One region of the Enterobacter sp. CP102 genome, then DNA from elsewhere that is predicted to be linked to it. Evidence: predicted binding sites of a transcription regulator. Region 1 holds the regulator's gene; each other region holds the start of a gene.

Region 1 (4,231 bases):
GGTGCGCAGCAAAGAGGTAAAGGTAATCGGCTTCGCTTCCGGGTGCGTCTCTTTTTTATGCGCGGGTTTCAGGGCGAATGCGGGCAGCATCAGCACCAGAGTGATGGCAAACAGGGTGGCGAAAATCGCCTGCCAGTCGAAGTGCGCCAGGATCCAGCTGCCCAGCAAGGGAGCCAGCGCAGGGGAAAGGCCAACCAGCGGCATAATGGTGGCAAAAATCCGGTTAGTCCGTGAGGCCGGATAGTAATCCGTCACCAGCGCCTGCCAGGTGACCGCTGCGGCACAAACGCCGACGGCCTGAACAAAACGCAGCACCAGTAGCCAGGTCGCGTCGCGTACCCACAGCATCCCAAGGCAGCCCACGGCAAAAATGGCCAGGCCCAGTAACAGCACCGGTTTACGACCAAAACGATCAGAGAGCGGTCCCCACAGCAGCTGCGCAAAGGCAAACCCGGCGAGGAACAAACTCAGGCTGGCGCTGATGGCTGCGGCAGGCGTTTGCAAATCTTCCTGCATGGCGGCGAATGCGGGTAAGTACATATCGGTAGCTAAAAAGCCCAGCACGCTTAAGCCGCCGAGCCAGACTAAAAAACCTTTCCTGGGTTGCATTGTTTTATTCTCCTTAAGGAGGCAGGTGTACGTTGGCGCAGAGTGTAGGGAGTGCAAAGCAGCTTGTGAAACGCTAATATTTGGCGGGTGCATTCAAATTTTTTGCAGGCAGAAAATGTGGTCAGATTATTCTCTTGAAGTTGTGGATGCTGTCGCCCGTAATGGCAGCTTCAGCGGAGCCGCGCAGGAACTCCACCGCGTCCCCTCGGCCATCAGCTACACGGTGCGTCAGCTTGAGGAATGGCTGGCGGTTCCGCTGTTTGAACGCCGCCATCGCGACGTGGAGTTAACGCCTGCCGGGGCGTGGTTTTTGAAAGAAGGGCGTTCTGTTATCAAAAAAATGCAGATCACCCGTGAACAGTGTCAGCAGATTGCAAACGGCTGGCGAGGGCATCTGTCTATTGCAGTGGATAACATCGTCAAACCCGAACGTACCCGGCAGATGATTGTCGATTTTTATCGCCACTTCTCCGATGTCGAGCTGCGGGTATCCCAGGAAGTCTTTAACGGTGTCTGGGATGCACTGGCAGACGGCAGGGCAGAGATGGCGATCGGCGCAACACAGGCCATACCCGTAGGGGGACGTTACGCATTTCGCGATATGGGAATGTTAAGCTGGAAATGCGTGGTGGCAAGCGATCACCCGCTGGCGGCAATGCCGGGACCGTTAAGTGACGATACCTTGCGTAACTGGCCCTCGCTGGTGCTGGAAGATACGTCACGCTCGCTACCCAAGCGTGTAACCTGGCTGCTGGATAACCAGCGGCGGGTGATTGCGCCAGACTGGGAGTCGTCCGCGACCTGCCTCACTGCCGGGTTATGTGTGGCGATGGTGCCGGTCCATTTTGCCAGACCACGAATCGATGCCGGAGAGTGGGTTGCTCTTGAGCTGGAAAACCCGTTCCCGGACGCGGCATGTTGTCTGACCTGGCAGCAAAGCGATGTATCGCCCGCGATGGCGTGGCTGCTGGATTATCTGGGAGACAGTGAAACGCTGAACAGGGAGTGGTTACGGGAGCCAGATTAACTGGCTCCGTACACGATTAACGGCGGTAGTCGCGGAAAGGACCATCCGCAACGGAGCGACGCTCAATAAGACGCGGGTGGACTTCAATTGACTGTGACTCTTCACGTTTGTTAACGATCCTGTCCATCAGCATATTGAAGGCAGTTTCACCCAGAGAATCTTTCGGCTGGTGAATGGTGGTCAGCGCCGGAGTGAAGAAACGCGCGTTGCGCACGTTGTCATACCCGATCACAGAAATATCCTGCGGTACGCGCAGACCCAGCTCATCGGCAGCACAAAGCGCACCCATTGCCATAATATCGCCGCCGCAGAAGACGGCAGTCGGACGATGCGGCTGGGAGACAATCTGCTGCATCGCGCGATAACCGGATTCAGGCTCAAAGTCACCCTGAACAATCCAGTTTTCCGGTACGGTGATCAGCGCTTCTTCCATGGCTTTCATAAACCCGGCCAGACGGCCTGCACCGGTGTTACGCTCCAGCGGGCCCGGGATCACGCCGATCTCGCGGTGACCGCGTTCCACCAGATAACGACCGGCCATGTAGCCGCCTTCGAAGGCGTTATCGATAACGGAATCGGTAAAATCGGCGCGCGCTTCACCCCAGTCCATCACCACCATCGGGATGTGCCGATACTCTTCCAGCATCGAGAGCACAGATTCCGGGTATTCAGAACACATGACCAGCAGGCCATCCACGCGTTTTTGCGCCATCATCGACAGGTACGCGCGCTGTTTCTCAAGGTTGTTCCACGCGTTACCCAGGATCAGGGTATAGCCTTTCTGGAAGCAGTTTTTCTCGACCGCTTCGATGATCTCTGCGAAATACGCAGCTTCACTGCTGGTGGCCAGCAAACCAATGGATTTGGTGTGATTAACTTTCAGACTACGCGCGACCGCACTTGGCGAATAGTGCAGTTCTTTGATCGCCGCCCAGACGGCATTACGCGTCTCTTCCGCTACAAAACGGGTTTTGTTAATTACATGTGATACGGTTGTAGTGGAAACGTTTGCGCGTTTTGCCACGTCTTTAATTGTTGCCATTAAATGTCACTCCAGACCATATCCTAAGCTCCTGAAAAACTTGAAGGTAAACGTTTGCCTTCTCTCACCCTTATCACGCAATCTGGAATTGCGACACGCCGGGAAAACGACACAGGACGTCAGGAGGGGGTCAATGGCCGGTACGCTAATAAATTTAGCGTGGAATTTTGTCCTATCTTGATGAAAAGGGGAAGAGCAAAAGTGGATATCAGTTTAAATCCAGGAAGATTTTTGACGTAAACTGTGTAAAAATGAGCAAGCTCACTTTTCGTAAGGTGATTAAAAGGAGAAAAATTGATGAGTACCGATCTTAAGTTTTCGCTGACGACCACCGTTATCGTGCTGGCTCTGATTGTTGCCGCGGGTCTGACGGCTGTATTGCACTGATTCAAACGGGGGGAGAACGCTCTCCCTCCGGATTTTCCCCGATTGTTACTTCTCCGGCAAAAATCTTTTGCCAAATTGTTAACTTCTCATTTTTTGTGATTGGTGTCATGCTTTTGACTTCTTTGTTCTGTGTCGCGGTACGACACGGCATCCGGAGTTGACTCATGAAAATCAATTTTCCACTGCTGGCCCTGGCGATTGGCGCTTTTGGGATTGGCACCACCGAATTTTCCCCGATGGGGTTATTGCCTGTTATCGCCCGGGGTGTGGACGTCTCTATCCCTGCGGCCGGTATGTTGATTAGCGCCTACGCAATTGGTGTGATGGTAGGGGCACCGTTAATGACGCTGCTGCTTTCACACCGTGCGCGCCGTAATGCGCTGATTTTCCTGATGGCCATTTTTACGCTGGGGAATGTGCTTTCTGCGCTTTCACCGGATTACACCACGCTGATGCTGTCACGTATCCTGACCAGCCTTAACCACGGTGCTTTCTTCGGACTGGGTTCGGTGGTTGCCGCAAGCGTGGTGCCTAAACATAAGCAGGCCAGCGCCGTGGCAACCATGTTCATGGGCCTGACCATCGCCAATATCGGCGGTGTCCCTGCGGCCACGTGGCTGGGTGAAGCCATCGGCTGGCGTATGTCGTTCCTGGCAACCGCTGCACTGGGTGTGATTGCGATGGTCGCACTGTTCTTCTCGTTGCCAAAAGGCAGCGCTGGTGAACGCCCGGATGTACGCAAAGAGCTGTCCGTGCTGGTGCGTCCTCAGGTGTTGTCTGCGCTTCTGACCACGGTACTGGGGGCAGGGGCGATGTTTACGCTCTATACCTATATTTCGCCCGTGCTGCACGATATTACTCATGCCACGCCGGTCTTTATTACCGCGATGCTGGTGCTGATTGGCGTAGGGTTCTCTATTGGTAACTATCTGGGCGGCAAGCTGGCAGATCGTTCCGTGAGCGGCACGCTGAAAGGCTTCTTAACGCTGCTGATTGTCATCATGGTGGCCATTCCGTGGCTGGCGCGTAACGAGTTTGGCGCGGCCATTGCGATGGTGGTATGGGGTGCAGCAACCTTTGCCGTGGTTCCACCGTTGCAGATGCGTGTCATGCGTGTGGCTCATGAGGCACCTGGACTCTCTTCATCCGTGAATATTGGTGCGTTT
Region 2 (4,231 bases), 800 kb from region 1:
GTATTGTACCTGCGAGTCATGTAACCCGGTGGTCACCAGCAGGTGCGGATAGGCTTTGGCCTCCACGTTGTCATAAGGGCTGTACTCTTTCATGTAGCGATAATAGGTTTCGTCCTGCGGATTGCCCCACTCCTCAAACTCGCCGGTGGTCAGCGGGATGGACTCATCCAGCATCGTGGTTAGGACATCAACAAACGGCACCTGGGCAACAATGCCCTTAAAACGCTCGGGTCGTGCGTTAATCACCGCCCCCATCAGCATTCCCCCGGCACTGCCCCCCATACCGAAACAGAGCCCCGGATCGCCATAGCCCTGCTCTATTAGCGCATCGCAGACATCAAGATAGTCATTGAAGGTGTTTTTCTTCCTGAGGAATTTCCCCTCTTCGTACCAGTGATGGCCCAGCTCACTGCCGCCACGCACATGGGCGATTGCAAAAACAAAACCACGATCGAGGAGGCTCAGCCTGCTACTGCTAAAATCGGCATCCATGCTGGCGCCATACGAGCCGTAACCGTAAACCAGCAATGGATTTTTGCCCTTACGAAAATGTTCCGGCCGATACACCAGCGATACCGGCACTTCCACGCCATCCCGGGCTTTCACCCACAGGTGTTCACTGCGATAGTTTTCCGACTCAAAACCCGCAACCGCAGCCTGTTTCAGCACCTGACGTTGCCCGGTGTCCATATCCAGCTCAAACAGCGTGTCCGGCGTAGTCATTGACGAGTAGCCGTAGCGCAGACGAGACGATTCCGGTTCCGGGTTGAAGCCAATCCACGTTACATAGGCCGGATCATCAAAGGCAATCCCCACCACTTCCCGCGTTTTACGATTGATCTGCCGCAGGCTGGTCAGACCGCGCTGGCGTTCTTCCACTACCAGCCAGTCAGTGAACAGCGTAAAACCTTCCAGCATCACCTGTTCGCGGGCAGGTATTAACACCTCCCATTTCCGCTCGTCGCGCACTTTGGTTTTATAAAGGCCGAAGTTTTTACCCTCGCGGTTTGAGCGCAGGTAAAAGCTGTGCTGGTAGTGATCCAGGCTGTACTCATGATCTTTACGACGCGGCAGAAAGCACAAAGGCTGCGCGTCAGGAAGCTCAGCATCCAGCAGCAGCACTTCTGAGGTGGTCGCACTGGCAAGGGAGATAACAACATAATGGCGGGACGTGGTTTTACTCAGGCTGACGTAAAAGGTTTCGTCTTTTTCTTCATACACCAGCTCATCCTGAGCGGCGGATGTCCCAACGGTATGGCGCCAGACCTGGTAAGGCAGCAATGTCACCGCGTGTTTTTTCACGTAGTAGACCGTTTCGGAATCATTGGCCCAGACAAAATCCGGTGACACGTTATCGAGCATTTCGGGATACCAGTTTCCGCTTTCAAGATTGCGAAAACGCAGGCCGTACTGCCGACGCGAAAGATAATCCTCGGCCAGCGCCATAATGGCGTTATCCGGGGAGATGGACATGCCGCCCAGAGTATAGAATTCGCTGTGGGCTGCGCGCTGGTTGGCATCCAGCAGGATTTCCCAGTCATCCCATTCCGCGCTCAGGGCAGACTGGCGTTGATACACCGGGTATTCGTTGCCGGGTTCGTAGATATGGCGATAGCGATAGCCATTTTTGGTCCAGGGGGCGGAGATATCGCGCTGCGGGATTCGCTCCACCATTTCGGCTAATAACCGGTCCTGAAGCGCCTGCTGACTGGCCATAACCTTGCGGCCATAGTCATTTTCCTGGTGAAGATAGTCGAGAACCTCCGGCCGGGAACGCGAATCGTCCCGCAGCCAGTAATAGTTGTCTATGCGTGTATCGCCATGCGTGGTAATGGCGTGAGGCTCGCGTCGGGCTTTTGGTGACATGTTATTTATTCGTTTTGGTTTTACACCCTATAAGGTTGGCAAAACACACGCACGATGCAAGCGAAACATCGCCGTTGGCCCCATCACTTAGCCCTGAAATCGGAAAGCGCAATTTCTTACCCACCTCATCAGGCCAGAGACAAGACAGACGCAAACGTTTTCGTTTATACTGCCCGCAACTTTTTCAGGGGGATTATTATGACTCGTTTAGGAACCGCGCTGCGTCCGTCAGCCACTCGCGTAATGCTGCTGGGCTCAGGTGAACTGGGTAAAGAAGTCGCCATTGAGTGCCAGCGTTTAGGCGTGGAAGTGATTGCGGTCGACCGTTATGCCGATGCGCCTGCCATGCATGTTGCCCATCGCTCACATGTCATAAACATGCTGGATGGCGATGCTCTGCGTGCGCTGATTGCACAAGAAAAACCGGATTTTGTGGTGCCTGAAATCGAAGCCATTGCCACCGATACGTTGATTGCGCTTGAGCAGGAAGGCCAGCGCGTTGTGCCTTGTGCGAAAGCGGCAAAGCTCACCATGAATCGCGAAGGCATTCGCCGCCTGGCGGCAGAAGAGCTGGCCCTGCCAACCTCCAGCTACCGTTTTGCCGACAGCAAAGAGACCTTTATCAGTGCCGTGGAAGAGATTGGCTACCCGTGCATCATTAAGCCTGTGATGAGTTCTTCCGGTAAAGGACAAAGCTTTATCCGCGACAGCGCCACGCTGGATAAGGCCTGGGATTATGCGCAACAGGGTGGCCGCGCAGGCGCCGGACGCGTAATTGTTGAAGGCGTGGTGAAGTTTGATTTCGAAATCACCCTGCTGACCGTCAGCGCCGTGGACGGTGTGCATTTCTGCGAAGCAATCGGCCACCGTCAGGAAGATGGCGATTATCGTGAATCCTGGCAGCCTCAGCAGATGAGCGCCCTGGCGCTGGAGCGCGCGCAGGAGATAGCCCGCAAAGTGGTTCTGGCTCTGGGCGGTTATGGTCTGTTCGGCGTTGAGCTGTTTGTTTGTGGCGACGAAGTGGTGTTCAGCGAAGTCTCCCCTCGCCCGCACGATACCGGGATGGTGACGCTGATTTCACAGGATCTCTCTGAGTTCGCCCTGCACGTCCGTGCATTCCTTGGCCTGCCTGTTGGCGGCATTCGTCAGTACGGTCCGGCAGCGTCGGCGGTGATCCTGCCGCAGTTGACCAGCCAGAACGTAACGTTTGATAACGTTGACAGTGCCGTCGGCGCAGGGTTGCAGGTACGTCTGTTTGGCAAGCCGGAAATCGACGGCACGCGCCGTCTTGGCGTGGCATTAGCCACCGGTGATAACGTGGACGATGCCGTGGCAAGAGCCAAAACAGCCGCGGCGAATGTTATCGTCGCAGGATAAAAAAACGGGCCAAAAGGCCCGTTTTTTATTTCGCAGGCCGGGTCACCCGGCTAGCAAACTTACTGTTTCGCGCCTTCAACCGCTTCGCGAGCCAGTTTAGTGATGCGATCCCAGTCGCCCGCTTCCAGCGCATCCGCAGGAACCAGCCATGAACCGCCGATGCACAGTACGCTTTTCAGCGCCAGGTAGTCACGGTAGTTCGCCGGAGAAATGCCGCCAGTCGGGCAGAAACGAACCTGAGAGAATGGGCCAGCAATTGCCTGCAACGCTTTGGTGCCGCCGTTAGCTTCAGCCGGGAAGAATTTGAACTCTTTCAGACCATAGTCCATACCCAGCATCAGTTCAGAAACGGTGCTGATACCCGGGATCAGCGGAATAGTGCCTTCGGTTGCGGCTTTCAGCAGTGGCTCAGTCAGGCCCGGACTGATAGCGAACTGTGCGCCAGCTTCAGTCACGTCAGCCAGCTGTTGTGGGTTCAGAACCGTGCCCGCACCGATAATCGCTTCCGGTACTTCTTTGGCGATCGCACGGATCGCGTCCATTGCACAGGCAGTACGCAGGGTCACTTCCAGCACGCGAACACCGCCAGCAACCAGCGCTTTTGCCATAGGTACGGCGTGTTCCAGCTTATTCACCACGATTACCGGCACGACAGGGCCAGTTTTCAGGATTGCTTCTGCACTTGTTTTCCAGTTTTTCATCAGAGTTTCTCTCGCCAGATCGATAATTCAGGTCGTCTTAAAACGTAATACAGGTCGCACCCTGTTCCGCGCCGGAGAGTTTCTCGCGCAGCGCGCTGAACATTTCGCGTCCGGTTCCCACGCGCGATGCGCTCAGGTCAGGAATATGCGGTTTACGGGCAGCAAGTTCAGCTTCATCCACCAGAAGGGTTAACTCGCCTGTCTGGCCATTGACGCGAATCATATCGCCGTCACGGACTTTCGCCAGCAGCCCACCATCGTATGCTTCGGGCGTCACGTGGATTGCA
Region 3 (4,231 bases), 370 kb from region 1:
TGGAAGCTTAAACGGCCTGCTCGAGGCTGAAGGTATCAACACGCAGTTGCGGTTTCAGCCTGTCGTTCATCACTTTAATTGCGTCACCCAATTGCATCACCCGCCCGGCGATAGTCACGCCGGGTTGTGCCAGTAAACAGAGCGCGGCATTTTCGCCAGGCTCGACCACCAGCAAACTCACCTCTTCGGCGGTATCACTCAGATTGACGCTGGCGGCGTCCCCGGTGACCGGCTCCCAGCTCATACCATGAGCCTGAAAATGCCAGCTTTTTGGCATCTGCGGTTTGAGAAAACGGATTGCGACCAGCGCGTTTAATACCAGCTCAGCACGCTGCTCTTTAGAGAGTTCCAGGTCGCGGCATTTCTCTTCAAACGAGAAATAAAGTGCGGCATCGTCAACGCAAAAGCCTGACGGCGCGAAAGCATCAGGGGTCAGCATTCGGCGGGCAAAACGCGAACGAAACAACATACCATTGGCTAAATCGAGCATCATGCGGTCATGCTCATCGCAAAAATACCAGCGCCAGTTATCGTCAGGTTTAATTCGCATTTTTCTCTCCCGTCCCCAAACGCCCTGTTCTAAAAATGTCCTGATTGCGGCTTCGTTTATAACATCAATAATAAAAGACCATAATGTTTAAATAAGCAACAATGACGGAATATAAAACAACCAGGGCTGGAAATAAAGCCCTGGTTGTCTGATAAGGGAGAAAAGATTAGATGTGAGTAACGATTTCTTTAATCAACGGCGGGCCTTTAAAAATAAAGCCGGAATAAATTTGTACGATGGTCGCACCCGCCGCTATCTTCTCGCGTGCGGCGATGACAGAGTCGATACCGCCCACACCGATAATCGGTAGACGCCCATTTAATTCGGCTGACAAGGCACGAATAATTTCGGTGCTTTTTAATTGTACCGGACGGCCACTTAAACCACCCGCTTCGTCACAGTTTTTCATTCCCTGAACCAGAGAACGATCGAGCGTGGTATTGGTTGCAATAACACCATCAATATTATGGCGAACTAAACTGTCAGCCACCTGGATCAATTCTTCGGCGGAAAGATCCGGAGCGATCTTAACCGCGACCGGAACATATTTATGGTGGATCGCCTGCAACGCATTTTGCTTATTTTTAATGGCGCTGAGCAGATCATCAAGCGCTTCGCCATATTGTAAAGAACGCAGCCCCGGTGTATTTGGTGAAGAAATGTTCACCGCGATATAACCGGCGTAGGCATAGACTTTTTCCATACAAATCAGATAGTCATCTTTACCTTGTTCAACTGGCGTATCTTTATTTTTGCCAATATTGATGCCTAATACACCGTCAAAATGCGATTTTTTGACGTTCTCAACCAGATGATCAACACCCAGGTTGTTAAAGCCCATACGGTTGATCAGCCCCTCGGCATCGACCAGGCGGAACAGGCGCGGCTTATCATTACCCGGCTGCGGGCGCGGCGTCACCGTCCCGATTTCGATGGAGCCAAATCCCATCGCACCGAGGGCATCAATACACTCGCCATTTTTGTCCAGCCCGGCCGCCAGGCCCAGTGGGTTCTTGAAGGTCAGTCCCATGCACTGCACAGGTTTTTCCGGCACGTTCTGACGCACCAGTGCTTCCAGTGGCGTACCGGTAATACGGCGTAATTGCTGGAATGTAAATTCATGAGCGCGCTCAGGATCGAGCTGGAAAAGGGCTTTACGAACGAAGGGGTAGTACATGAACTCTCCTGGATTCCCGGTGTGCAAACCGGGAGGGGATTATGTGCGATCCTGCCCGGAAAGGGAATTGACCTGCGGCAAAAAAATCGCGCAAAACGCAATCGTTTCCCTCACAGCACACTTCTTATGCAGTTTACGGCATTTAAATTGCGGATAAATCATTTAGTGGAATAACCCCTCGGTGTCACACTCCTGAAAATTGTTATGAATGTTAGATAAAAGCAAACAATTAGTTATAAGGAGCAAACATGCGCGTCATTACCCTGGCAGGAAGTCCACGTTTCCCTTCTCGTTCCAGCGCGTTACTGGAATATGCCCGCGAAAAGCTGAATAGCCTGGATATCGAAGTCTGCCACTGGAATCTGCACAACTTCGCCCCGGAAGACCTGCTTTACGCCCGCTTTGACAGCCCGGCGCTCAAAACCCTGACCGAACAGCTCAAAGGCGCAGACGGCTTAATTGTGGCAACCCCTGTTTATAAAGCCTCTTTTTCTGGTGCCCTGAAAACGTTACTCGACCTGCTGCCTGAACGCGCGCTGGACGGCAAAGTGGTGCTGCCCCTGGCGACGGGCGGTACGGTTGCACATTTGCTGGCGGTGGATTACGCCCTGAAACCGGTACTAAGTGCGTTAAAAGCACAGGAGATCCTGCACGGCGTCTTTGCTGATGATTCGCAGGTTATCGACTATCAACACAAACCACACTTCACGCCGAATCTGCAAACCCGCCTGGACAGTGCGCTGGAAACTTTCTGGCAGGCCCTGCACCGCCGCGACGTTCAGGTACCTGCATTTAACCAGCCGCAAGGAGTTGCTCATGTTTAAACACTTAACCCGCATCGGGCTGGCTGGATTACTGAGCCTCTCTGCACTGGCGCACTCTGCGGAAACCGCACCGGAGAGCCTGCGTATTGGTTATCAGAAAGGCAGCGTCAGTATGGTTTTAGCGAAAAGTCATCAGCTACTGGAAAAACGTTTCCCGAACACAGCCTTCTCCTGGGTGGAATTCCCGGCCGGGCCACAGATGCTGGAAGCCCTTAACGTGGGCAGTATCGATCTGGGCAGTACCGGAGATATTCCGCCTATTTTCGCGCAGGCTGCCGGTGCGGACCTGGTGTATGTCGGTGTAGAGCCGCCCAAGCCAAAAGCGGAAGTGATTCTGGTACCAGAAAATAGCGCCATTAAAAACGTTGCTGAACTTAAAGGTCATAAAGTGGCGTTCCAGAAAGGTTCCAGCTCGCACAACCTGCTGCTGCGCGCATTGCAGGAGGCCGGGCTTAAATTCACCGATATTCAACCGGTTTATCTGACTCCTGCCGATGCCCGCGCAGCGTTCCAGCAGGGCAACGTTGATGCATGGGCTATCTGGGATCCCTATTACTCCGCGGCATTACTTCAGGGCGGCGTACGGGTGCTGAAAGATGGCAGCACGCTGAAACAGACCGGATCGTTCTATCTTGCCGCACGTCCGTATGCGGAAAAGAACGGTGCCTTTATTCAGGGTGTTCTCGACACCTTTACCCAGGCGGATGCTCTGACCCAAAGTCAGCGCCAGGAAAGTATCACATTGCTGGCCAAGACCATGGGATTGCCTGAACCGGTGATTGCCAGCTATCTGGATCACCGTCCACCCACCACCATTAAGCCTGTCGACGCACACGTGGCGGCGCTCCAGCAACAAACCGCCGATCTCTTTTATCAAAACCGCCTTGTTCCAAAACAGGTGAATATCCGCGAACGCATCTGGCAACCTACTGCACAAGGAACGAAATCATGAGTCTGAATCTTTTCTGGTTTTTACCGACCCACGGTGATGGACACTATCTTGGTACAGAAGAGGGTTCCCGCCCGGTCGATCACGGCTATTTACAGCAGATAGCCCAGGCAGCTGACCGCATCGGTTTTACCGGCGTACTGATCCCTACCGGACGCTCCTGTGAAGATGCCTGGCTGGTGGCCGCGTCGATGATCCCTGTCACTCAGCGTTTGAAATTCCTGGTCGCGCTGCGTCCGAGCGTGGTCTCCCCTACCGTGGCAGCACGTCAGGCCGCCACGCTGGACAGGCTTTCTAACGGACGCGCTCTGTTTAACCTGGTGACCGGAAGCGATCCGCAGGAGCTGGCAGGTGATGGCGTTTTTCTGGATCACACTGAACGTTATGAAGCCTCGGCGGAATTTACCCACGTATGGCGACGCCTGCTGGAAGGGGATACCGTCACCTATGAAGGCAAACATGTCCACGTTCGGGATGCGAAACTCTACTTCCCGCCGGTGCAGCAGCCGCGCCCGCCGCTCTATTTTGGCGGTTCATCCGATGTGGCGCAGGAGCTGGCCGCTGAGCAGGTTGATCTCTATCTGACCTGGGGCGAGCCACCTGAGCTGGTGAAAGAAAAAATCGCCCAGGTGCGTGCCAAAGCGGCGGCTCATGGTCGCAAAGTGCGTTTTGGTATTCGCCTTCATGTGATTGTGCGCGAAACGAATGCCGAAGCCTGGCAGGCGGCCGAC

Evidence for each region. The regulator PurR, encoded in region 1, represses purine synthesis genes. The targets are predictions, from matches to a motif close to CANGCAAACGTTTGCNTG.
Region 2: the regulator PurR is predicted to act here: its motif matches at 2,014-2,031, upstream of purT (formate-dependent phosphoribosylglycinamide formyltransferase).
Region 3: the regulator PurR is predicted to act here: its motif matches at 1,822-1,839, upstream of pyrD (quinone-dependent dihydroorotate dehydrogenase).

The regions. Positions count from the first base shown of each region.
Region 1 is NZ_CP104014.1:1,999,649-2,003,879, forward strand. It holds gene punC (purine nucleoside transporter PunC) at 1-609, opposite strand, end outside; gene punR (DNA-binding transcriptional activator PunR) at 725-1,636, shown strand; gene purR (HTH-type transcriptional repressor PurR) at 1,653-2,678, opposite strand; gene N1249_RS09415 (YnhF family membrane protein) at 2,976-3,065, shown strand; gene N1249_RS09420 (MFS transporter) at 3,230-4,231, shown strand, end outside.
Region 2 is NZ_CP104014.1:2,803,778-2,808,008, forward strand. It holds gene ptrB (oligopeptidase B) at 1-1,866, opposite strand, end outside; gene purT (formate-dependent phosphoribosylglycinamide formyltransferase) at 2,065-3,243, shown strand; gene kdgA (bifunctional 4-hydroxy-2-oxoglutarate aldolase/2-dehydro-3-deoxy-phosphogluconate aldolase) at 3,303-3,944, opposite strand; gene edd (phosphogluconate dehydratase) at 3,982-4,231, opposite strand, start outside.
Region 3 is NZ_CP104014.1:1,628,624-1,632,854, reverse strand. It holds gene N1249_RS07560 (YcbX family protein) at 1-11, shown strand, start outside; gene zapC (cell division protein ZapC) at 8-550, opposite strand; gene pyrD (quinone-dependent dihydroorotate dehydrogenase) at 717-1,727, opposite strand; gene ssuE (NADPH-dependent FMN reductase) at 1,976-2,551, shown strand; gene N1249_RS07540 (sulfonate ABC transporter substrate-binding protein) at 2,544-3,503, shown strand; gene ssuD (FMNH2-dependent alkanesulfonate monooxygenase) at 3,500-4,231, shown strand, end outside.